One region of the Pseudomonas sp. MF06569 genome, then DNA from elsewhere that is predicted to be linked to it. Evidence: predicted binding sites of a transcription regulator. Region 1 holds the regulator's gene; each other region holds the start of a gene.

Region 1 (3,277 bases):
ACGCTTCGTTGCTGGGTGCGTTACGCAGTCTATCGCGCACGTCTTTACGATCGAGCATGCTGGCAATCTGCCGGAGCAGTTCCAGGTGTGCATCGGTTGCCGCTTCTGGTACCAGCAAAACGAAAAGCAGGTCGACCGGCGCGCCATCGATGGCGTCGAAATCTATAGGGGCGTCGAGGTGAAGCAAGGCGCTGACAGGCGACTCACAGCCCTTGAGGCGGCAATGGGGTATGGCGATGCCGTTACCAAAACCGGTGGAACCCAGTTTTTCACGGGCAATAAGGCTCTCAAAAACATCCTGCATTTCGAGACCAGGCACTTCGCGGCTGATCAGGTTGGCAATGTGTTCGAGTGCGCGCTTTTTGCTGCCGCCCGGCGCGTTCACCAAGGAACGGCCGGGGGTCAGGATACTTTCAAGTCGGATCATGGGTAGGGAGTATTAACGACCGGTCGCGCCCTGGAGCAGGCTTTGGGTCTTTTCCTTATGCTTTTTCAGTTGGCGATCAAGCTTGTCAGTGAGCAGATCAATGGCGGCATACATGTCGTCATGCTCGGCGTTGGCAACGACTTCTCCTCCATGGATGTGCAAGGTGGCTTCGATTTTCTGTTTCAGTTTTTCGACCGCCATCGTTACCTGTACGTTGGTAATCTTGTCGAAATGACGCTCAAGCCGGTCGAGTTTTTCGCCGATGTAAGCGCGTAGCGGTTCGGTGACTTCCAGTTGGTGTCCACTGATGTTGACTTGCATACAGTTTCTCCTTTGATGCCATTGCATAAAGCGGCAGGCCGAGCAGCCTGCCACTGAAACGCCGGGGTCCGTGGCTTACATCAAACGCTTGCGTTCGCTCGAAGGCGCTATCCCGAGGGATTCGCGGTACTTGGCGACGGTGCGACGGGCTACCTGAATACCTTGTGCCTCCAGTAAACCAGCGATCTTGCTGTCACTCAACGGCTTTTTCTGATTTTCAGCTGCAACCAGTTTTTTGATGATGGCACGGATCGCAGTGGAGGAGCATTCGCCGCCTTCAGAGGTGCTGACGTGGCTGGAGAAAAAGTACTTCAGCTCATAGATACCGCGCGGGGTATGCATGAATTTCTGCGTGGTAACCCGCGAAATGGTTGACTCGTGCATGCCCACGGCTTCTGCGATGTCGTGCAGTACCAGTGGCTTCATGGCCTCGTCGCCATATTCCAGAAATCCGCGCTGATGCTCGACGATCTGGGTCGCCACTTTCATCAGGGTTTCGTTGCGGCTCTGCAGGCTTTTGATAAACCAGCGTGCTTCTTGCAGCTGGTTGCGCATAAAGGTGTTGTCGGCGCTGGTGTCGGCGCGACGCACGAAACCTGCGTATTGCGGGTTTACCCGCAGACGTGGCACGGACTCCTGGTTGAGCTCCACCAGCCAGCGTTCGTTGTCCTTGCGAACGATCACGTCAGGCACGACATATTCGGCTTCGCTGGACTCGATTTGCGAGCCCGGGCGCGGATTGAGGCTTTGCACCAGCTCGATGACCTGGCGCAGTTCGTCCTCTTTGAGCTTCATGCGGCGCATGAGCTGGCTGTAGTCGCGCGCGCCCAGCAGGTCGATGTAATCCGTGACCAGGCGTTTGGCTTCGTTCAGCCAAGGTGTCTTGGCCGGGAGCTGGCGCAATTGCAGGAGCAGGCACTCGCCCAGGTTGCGCGCACCAATGCCGGAAGGTTCGAATTGCTGGATGCGGTGCAGGACGGCTTCGATTTCATCGAGCTCGATATCCAGTTCCGGATCGAACGCTTCGAGAATTTCCTCGAGGGTTTCGTCCAGGTAGCCCTGGTTATTGATGCAGTCGATGAGGGTCACACCGATCAGTCGGTCGGTGTCGGACATCGGCGCAAGGTTCAACTGCCACAGCAGGTGGCTTTGCAGGCTCTCGCCGGCAGAGGTGCGGGTGGTGAAGTCCCACTCGTCATCATCGTTGCTTGGCAGGCTGCTGGCGCTGGTCTGGTAGACGTCTTCCCAGGCAGTGTCCACAGGCAGCTCATTGGGGATGCGGTCGCCCCAGTCGCCGTCTTCCAGGTTGTCTACCGTCTGAGCGGGCTCCTGGTAGGTGGGCTCCTGAACGTCGGAATTGGGTTTTTGCTCGATGTTGTCGGCCAAGGGGTCTGCATTGTCGAAGTCGTCGCCTTCTTCCTGGCGTTCGAGCATCGGATTGGACTCCAGGGCTTCCTGGATTTCCTGTTGCAGGTCGAGGGTCGACAATTGGAGCAGGCGGATGGCCTGTTGCAGCTGAGGTGTCATCGTCAGCTGCTGGCCCATTCTCAGGACTAGCGATGGTTTCATGGCAGGGGCTTAACACCTTATTCGCCGGCGCACATGGCGCCATCCACTACAGGGCGCGCGAGCGCCAAACTTAAGCAAATTATATGCCTGAAACCGGTGCGTTTGCCTAGGGGGCGTTCTCAATTAGTTTCCACGCAGGGGGAGTAAACCAATTGAGAGCGCCCGGGCAATAAAAATCATGGGGACTTTTTGCTGCCTCTGGTGCTCTGACAACACGCGACATGCCTGGATTTACAGGCGGAACTCATGGCCCAGGTAAACTTCTCTCACCAACTTGTTGGCCAGAATCGTTTCTGCATCACCTTCGGCGATCAGTTGGCCGTCGTTAACGATATAAGCGGTTTCGCAGATGTCGAGGGTTTCGCGAACGTTGTGATCGGTGATCAGCACGCCAATGCCTTTGGCCTTGAGGTGGTGAATGATTTGCTTGATGTCGCCCACCGAAATCGGGTCAACCCCGGCAAAAGGTTCGTCGAGCAGGATGAACTTTGGCGCAGTGGCCAGGGCGCGGGCAATTTCTACCCGGCGACGTTCACCACCCGACAGGCTCATGCCCAGGTTGTCGCGGATGTGGTTGATGTGGAACTCCTGCAGCAGGCTTTCCAGCTCTTTGCGCCGACTGGCCTTGTCGAGTTCCTTGCGTGTTTCGAGGATGGCCATGATGTTATCCGCGACAGACAGCTTGCGGAAAATCGAGGCTTCCTGCGGCAAGTAGCCAATACCGGCGCGTGCGCGGCCGTGCATGGGCTCATGGCTGACGTCCAGGTCGTCGATCAGGACGCGACCCTGGTCGGCATGCACCAGGCCGACAATCATGTAGAAGCACGTGGTCTTGCCCGCGCCGTTAGGGCCGAGCAAACCCACGATTTGCCCGCTGTCGATCGACAGGCTGACATCACGTACTACCTGACGGCCCTTGTAGCTTTTGGCCAGATGCTGGGCTTTCAGAGTTGCCATTAC
Region 2 (3,277 bases), on a different contig from region 1:
GCAAGTACGGGTGGCATTCACAAGCGTAGAACTTGGTGAACCCTTTAACCTGTAGGGCAAATCATTCCATTGCCGAGAATATCGTCTTTTTATGAGCAAAAAAAAACCCGGCACGCCGGGTTTTTTATAGGGATATTTACAGGTTGTAGCCACGCTCGTTGTGCTGAGCCAGATCGAGGCCCACAGCCTCTTCCTCTTCAGTCACTCGCAGACCCATCACGGCATCCAGCACTTTGAGAATGATGAACGTCACAATCGCGGTGTAGACCACGGTGAAGGCGACGCCCTTGAACTGGATCCAGACTTGGGCCGGGATGTCGGTCACGGTGCCGAAGCCACCCAGTACAGGGGCGGCAAACACGCCAGTCAGGATGGCGCCGACGATGCCGCCGATGCCGTGTACGCCGAACGCATCCAGTGAGTCGTCGTAGCCCAGTTTGCGCTTGAGGCTGGTGGCGCAGAAGAAGCAGATCACGCCAGATGCCAGACCGATCACGACCGAGCCCATTGGGCCTACGGTGCCAGCGGCCGGGGTGATTGCCACCAGGCCTGCGACTACGCCCGAAGCAATACCCAGTGCGCTTGGCTTGCCGTGGGTAATCCACTCGGCAAACATCCAGCCCAGTGCCGCGGCAGCGGTTGCGATCTGAGTGACCAGCATCGCCATGCCGGCAGTGCCGTTGGCGGCCGCTGCGGAGCCGGCGTTAAAGCCGAACCAGCCGATCCACAGCATGGCAGCGCCCATCAGGGTGTAACCCAGGTTGTGCGGAGCCATTGGGGTGGACGGGTAGCCTTTACGCTTGCCAAGCACGATGCACGCGACAAGACCTGCGATACCGGCGTTGATATGCACCACTGTGCCGCCTGCGAAATCGAGGACGCCCCAGTCCCACATCAGGCCGCCGTTGCCGCTCCATACCATGTGCGCGATCGGCGCATAGACCAGGGTGAACCACACGCCCATGAAAATCAGCATGGCCGAGAACTTCATGCGCTCGGCAAAGGCACCGACGATCAGCGCCGGGGTGATGATGGCGAAGGTCATCTGGAAGGTAATGAACACGGCTTCCGGGAACAGCGCGGTAGGTGAGGTCAGGCTTTCAGGCGTTACACCCGCCAGGAAGGCTTTGCCGAACCCGCCGATGAACGAATTGAAATTGGTGACGCCCTGCTCCATGCCCGTGGTGTCGAACGTGATGCTGTAGCCATAAATGACCCACAGAATGCTGATCAGACCGGTAATGGCGAAGCATTGCATCATCACGGAAAGAATGTTTTTGGAGCGCACCATGCCGCCGTAGAACAGCGCCAGGCCGGGAATGGTCATGAACAGCACCAAAGCGGTAGCAGTCAGCATCCAGGCGGTATCGCCCGAGTTGAGGACTGGAGCAGCCACTTCGTCTGCCGCCATGGCCAGGCCAGGCATTACGACAGACAGCAGGGCTCCGAGCCCTGCGATTTTACGCAGAGTCATAGTGTTTTCTCCTGGGGCGTTGGGGTTTGGCGGCTTAGATAGCGTCGGTATCGGTTTCGCCGGTACGGATGCGAATAGCCTGTTCCAGATTGACCACGAAAATCTTGCCGTCACCAATCTTGCCGGTGTTGGCAGCCTTGGTTATCGCCTCGATAACCCGATCAAGATCCTTGTCGTCAATGGCGACATCAATCTTCACTTTTGGCAGAAAATCGACCACGTATTCCGCGCCGCGATACAGCTCGGTGTGACCCTTCTGCCGGCCGAAGCCTTTGACCTCAGTAACAGTAATGCCTTGTACGCCGATCTCAGACAGCGATTCGCGCACGTCATCCAACTTGAACGGCTTGATAATGGCGGTGACTAGCTTCATGAAACTTCTCCCGAATTGGTGGACTTGCCCCAGGAAAACAAACCCGGCTCAAGTCTAAGCGCAGTGTCTGGCTTTGTAACGCATCGTCAGCCTTCTTCAGGCTGTACAACGTGTGTAAATCGCTGGTGACGAAAACACTCCCTGAACCACCTGCCGCACTGCCTTCGTCACAGCTACTGCATCAGTGCATGAGTCATATACGCCTAAGCAGAAACCTTGCCATGTCTGGAAAAATCAACAATTACAGCGGTTTAGAAGAAGTTGATGGCTTTTGGCCTGATTTGTCGGGATGTTTGTGCTCGATGATGGTGCGCAGCCTGCAGGGAAGGTGCGCGAAAAACGTGCAGAAAGCCGTCGGCAGTGAGCGCCAACCCCCCGTGATACACTCGCCGCCATCAGTTTTAAGGACTTTATCCATGCTCGCGCCCAAAGATTTTCTCGACGCCCTTGGTGGCCACGCCTCCCGTTTGTTCAGTGGCGAAACCGCGCTGCCGCGCAACGAAATCGAAAGCCAGTTCAAAGCCTTGCTGCAAAGTGGTTTCAGCAAGCTGGATCTGGTGAGCCGCGAAGAGTTCGACAGCCAAATGGTGGTTCTGGCCCGTACCCGTGCTCGTCTTGAGAGCCTGGAGGCCAAAGTGGCCGAACTGGAAGCCAGGCTGTTGCCGCCGACGCAATAACGCTCGAAGGCGGTGCGTCGATCATTGAAACAAGGATGTTTTAGTATGTTGGTGATGAACCCGCTGGTACCCGAGATGATCGTCTCGGACCTCTCGCGCAGCCTGGGCTTTTACTGTGAAGTGCTCGGATTCAAGATCGAGTACCAGCGCCCCGAGCATCTTTTTGCGTTTTTGTCGTTTCATGGCAGCCAGTTGATGCTGGAACAGGATGACCTTGAAGAGTCTTCCTGGCGTGTCGGGCCGCTGGAGCCGCCGTTTGGTCGCGGCATGAACCTGTCGATCAAATGCCCGGATGCCCAGGGGCTGATCCAGCGCCTTGAAGCTGCAGGTCACAGCTTGCGAAAACCCCTGGAAGAACGCTGGTACCGCAGTAACGACGTGTTGTTCGGCGAGCACAATTTTTTGGTGCTCGACCCCGATGGCTACCTGTTGCGCTTTGCTGAAGATCTGGGCACCAAGGCGCTGGGGGCGTGAATCAGGCGCAGTGATGAATGGGTTCAACCTGCTCGCGAATCGCTGCACCCCGTTCGATTTGTGCTTTGCGCAGATCGTAAGTGGTTTGCAGGTTTAGCCAGAACTCAGGCGTCGTCTCAAGGCAAATCGCCAGCCGCAAGGCCATATCGGCACTGACACCACGGCGCTGCAGCACGATATCGTTCACCGTCGGTGTGGACACCTTGAGCGCTCTGGCCAGCGCAGCGGCCGAGAGGCTCAGTGGCTCCAGGTATTCCTCTTTAAGGATTTCACCCGGAT
Region 3 (3,277 bases), on a different contig from region 1:
CAATGATGTCCTGCTTGTGGCTCGCAATCAGCGGACGCAACACCAGTTTGTCGGTAGCCGAGTCAATCAGCGACAAGTTGGGCAGCGTCTGGCTCGACACCTGGGAAATCGCTTCACCCGTCACCAGCACTTCAATTTCGAGACGTTCGGCAATACGCGTCGCAGCGCGCAACATCATACGCTTCAAAATGACGCCCATATGACTGTTATCGACTTTGCCGAGAATTTCGCCCAAAACTTCTTCGAACGGAACGCTGACAAACAGCACACGCTGGGAGCTGCCGTACTTCTTCCATATAAAGTGCGCGACTTCCATCACGCCCAGTTCATGGGCACGTCCGCCCAGATTGAAGAAGCAGAAGTGGCTCATCAGGCCGCGACGCATGATCTGGTAGGCCGCGACGGTGGAATCGAAACCGCCGGACATCAACACCAGGGTCTGTTCCAGAGAGCCCAGCGGGAAGCCGCCTATGCTGTCGTGCTGGCTGTGAATCACAAACAACCGTTGGTCGCGAATTTCGAAGCGCACTTCAATTTCCGGCTTTTTCAGATCAATTCCGGCCGCCCCGCACTCACGACGCAGCTTGCTGCCGACGTATTTCTCGATTTCCATCGAGGTAAATGGGTGCTTGCCACCGCGTTTGCAACGCACGGAAAAGATCTTGCCGGCCAGCGCATCGCCAAAGTGCAATTTGCACTTCTCAACGACGTCGTCGAAGTCGCCCAGCGGGTACTCGTCAACTTGCAGGAAATGCGCGATGCCCGGCATGCAGCTCAGGCGTTCGGTCATTTCTTTCAAGGCTTTAGGATCACTGACGCGCGTTTGCAGTTCGATGTTGTCCCACACGCCCGTCACCACCACAGCCGGGTCCAGATCGCGGAGCACAGCACGGATGTTTTTAGCCAATTGACGGACGAAACGCATCCGAACCGGACGGCTCTTGATAGTGATTTCGGGGAAGACTTTAACGATTAGTTTCATGAAAACAGCGCGCGAGCAGCCTGCCAAAAAAGGGGGGCGCGGATTATAGCGGAAATTGTTCAAGGTTTAACCAGTTATCGTACAAACGGTTTTCGACGCACCAAAATGGGACATAAATGCCTTTAATCGCTTCATTTGAGTGCGATAAGTGCGCCTAATCGGTAGTCTTCGTCTCTAACCTGCTTGAGATTGGGGCATTAAACCCAAGTCGGGGCACTGGCATGCAATTTGCTCCCTTGTGAGGCAGGTTGCCTTGGCAGAGTATTCGCGCCGGCATCAACCACTTATTAAGGGCATTCCACTACCCGCCCTAAGCCACCCCGGAGGACACTATGTCGAAGTCGGTTCAACTCATCAAAGATCATGACGTCAAGTGGATTGATCTGCGCTTCACTGATACCAAAGGCACTCAGCACCACGTGACCATGCCGGCTCGTGATGCGCTGGATGAAAACTTCTTCACCGACGGCAAAATGTTCGACGGCTCCTCCATTGCTGGCTGGAAAGGCATCGAAGCGTCCGACATGATCCTGCTGCCAGACGACAGCACTGCCGTTCTGGACCCGTTCACCGAACAGCCTACGCTGATCCTGGTGTGCGACATCATCGAACCTTCGACCATGCAAGGCTATGACCGCGACCCACGCGCCATCGCTACCCGTGCCGAGGAATACCTGAAGTCCACCGGTATCGGCGACACCGTTTTCGTCGGCCCGGAGCCAGAGTTCTTCATTTTCGACCAAGTGAAGTTCAAGTCCGATATCTCCGGCTCCATGTTCAAGATCTACTCCGAACAAGGTTCGTGGATGTCCGACCAGGACGTGGAAGGCGGCAACAAAGGCCACCGTCCAGGCGTCAAAGGTGGCTACTTCCCAGTTCCGCCGTTCGACCATGACCACGAAATCCGTACCTCCATGTGCAACGCCATGGAAGAAATGGGCCTGGTTATCGAAGTACACCACCACGAAGTGGCAACTGCCGGCCAGAACGAAATCGGCGTGCAGTTCAACACCCTGGTGAAAAAGGCTGACGAAGTTCAGACCCTGAAATACTGCGTACACAACGTGGCAGACGCCTACGGCCGTACCGCTACTTTCATGCCTAAGCCTCTGTACGGCGACAATGGCTCGGGTATGCACGTTCACATGTCCATCTCCAAAGATGGCAAGAACACCTTCGCAGGCGAAGGCTATGCCGGCCTGTCCGACACCGCTCTGTACTTCATCGGCGGCATCATCAAGCACGGTAAGGCACTGAACGGCTTCACCAACCCGGCTACCAACTCCTACAAGCGTCTGGTACCAGGTTTCGAAGCTCCGGTAATGCTGGCCTACTCGGCTCGCAACCGTTCCGCCTCGATCCGTATTCCTTACGTGTCCAGCCCTAAAGCTCGCCGTATCGAAGCACGTTTCCCGGATCCAGCGGCCAACCCGTACCTGTGCTTCGCTGCACTGATGATGGCTGGCCTGGACGGTATCCAGAACAAGACTCACCCTGGCGACGCAGCTGACAAAAACCTGTATGACCTGCCGCCTGAAGAGGCCAAAGAGATCCCACAAGTTTGCGGCAGCCTGAAAGAAGCCCTGGAAGAGCTGGACAAAGGTCGTGCGTTCCTGACCAAAGGCGGCGTTTTCAGCGACGACTTCATCGACGCTTACATCGCACTGAAAAGCGAAGAAGAAATCCAGGTTCGTACCTTCGTACACCCACTGGAATACGAGCTGTACTACAGCTGCTAATCCCGTGACGCCCGCGCAAGCGGCGTGATTCGAAAAAGCCTCCTACGGGAGGCTTTTTTGTGGGCGACGTCTTACGCAAGCACAAGATCAGGGCCTCTGGATTCATGCCAGCACCTGACAGCCACCTTGATGAGTGATCGGTAGCTTTAGGCCACTCAAACCAACGGAGACTGACATGCACCCTTTCATGGCCCTCAAACCCCTGTTCCTGACTTGCGCCTGCCTGATACTGCTGGGCTGTAAAAACACCCCCACCGAGGTCAAGGTCGAGCAGTTGCTCAAGGCTGACAAGTCCTGGGATGGGGCGGCTTATCGCTATCCGGACGCCAAGCCGGAATTCACCGTGGTCAAGATCACGCTCCCGGCCAACACCACGCTGAAATGGCACAGCCACCCCATGCCCAACCTCGCCTACCTGGTGTCCGGCGAACTGATGGTCGAAACCGAAGACGGCATCCACAAAACCACGCTCAAGCCTGGCCAGGTTTTGCCCGAGGTGGTCAACACCTCCCATCGAGGTATCAGCGGCAAGGCCCCCGTTGAACTGATCGTGTTC

The links. Region 1 encodes sigma-54, which starts transcription at its own class of promoters, with help from an activator protein. Its sites were predicted from a motif close to ANTGGCATNNANNTTGCTNT; they were not measured.
Positions count from the first base shown of each region.
Region 2: a site for sigma-54 is predicted at 2,052-2,071, ahead of glnK (P-II family nitrogen regulator). Genes of this name have one in related genera too.
Region 3: a site for sigma-54 is predicted at 1,198-1,217, ahead of glnA (glutamate--ammonia ligase). Genes of this name have one in related genera too.

Region 1 is NZ_JCBCUZ010000010.1:9,327-12,603, forward strand. Features, by position in the region: gene ptsN (PTS IIA-like nitrogen regulatory protein PtsN) at 1-427, opposite strand, end outside; gene hpf (ribosome hibernation-promoting factor, HPF/YfiA family) at 440-748, opposite strand; gene AC19YQ_RS11840 (RNA polymerase factor sigma-54) at 824-2,317, opposite strand; gene lptB (LPS export ABC transporter ATP-binding protein) at 2,549-3,274, opposite strand; gene lptA (lipopolysaccharide transport periplasmic protein LptA) at 3,274-3,277, opposite strand, start outside.
Region 2 is NZ_JCBCUZ010000001.1:98,768-102,044, forward strand. Features, by position in the region: gene AC19YQ_RS00515 (ammonium transporter) at 137-1,474, opposite strand; gene glnK (P-II family nitrogen regulator) at 1,509-1,847, opposite strand; gene AC19YQ_RS00525 (accessory factor UbiK family protein) at 2,264-2,524, shown strand; gene AC19YQ_RS00530 (bleomycin resistance protein) at 2,570-2,998, shown strand; gene AC19YQ_RS00535 (HigA family addiction module antitoxin) at 3,000-3,277, opposite strand, start outside.
Region 3 is NZ_JCBCUZ010000006.1:167,237-170,513, reverse strand. Features, by position in the region: gene thiI (tRNA uracil 4-sulfurtransferase ThiI) at 1-982, opposite strand, end outside; gene glnA (glutamate--ammonia ligase) at 1,315-2,721, shown strand; gene AC19YQ_RS08885 (cupin domain-containing protein) at 2,897-3,277, shown strand, end outside.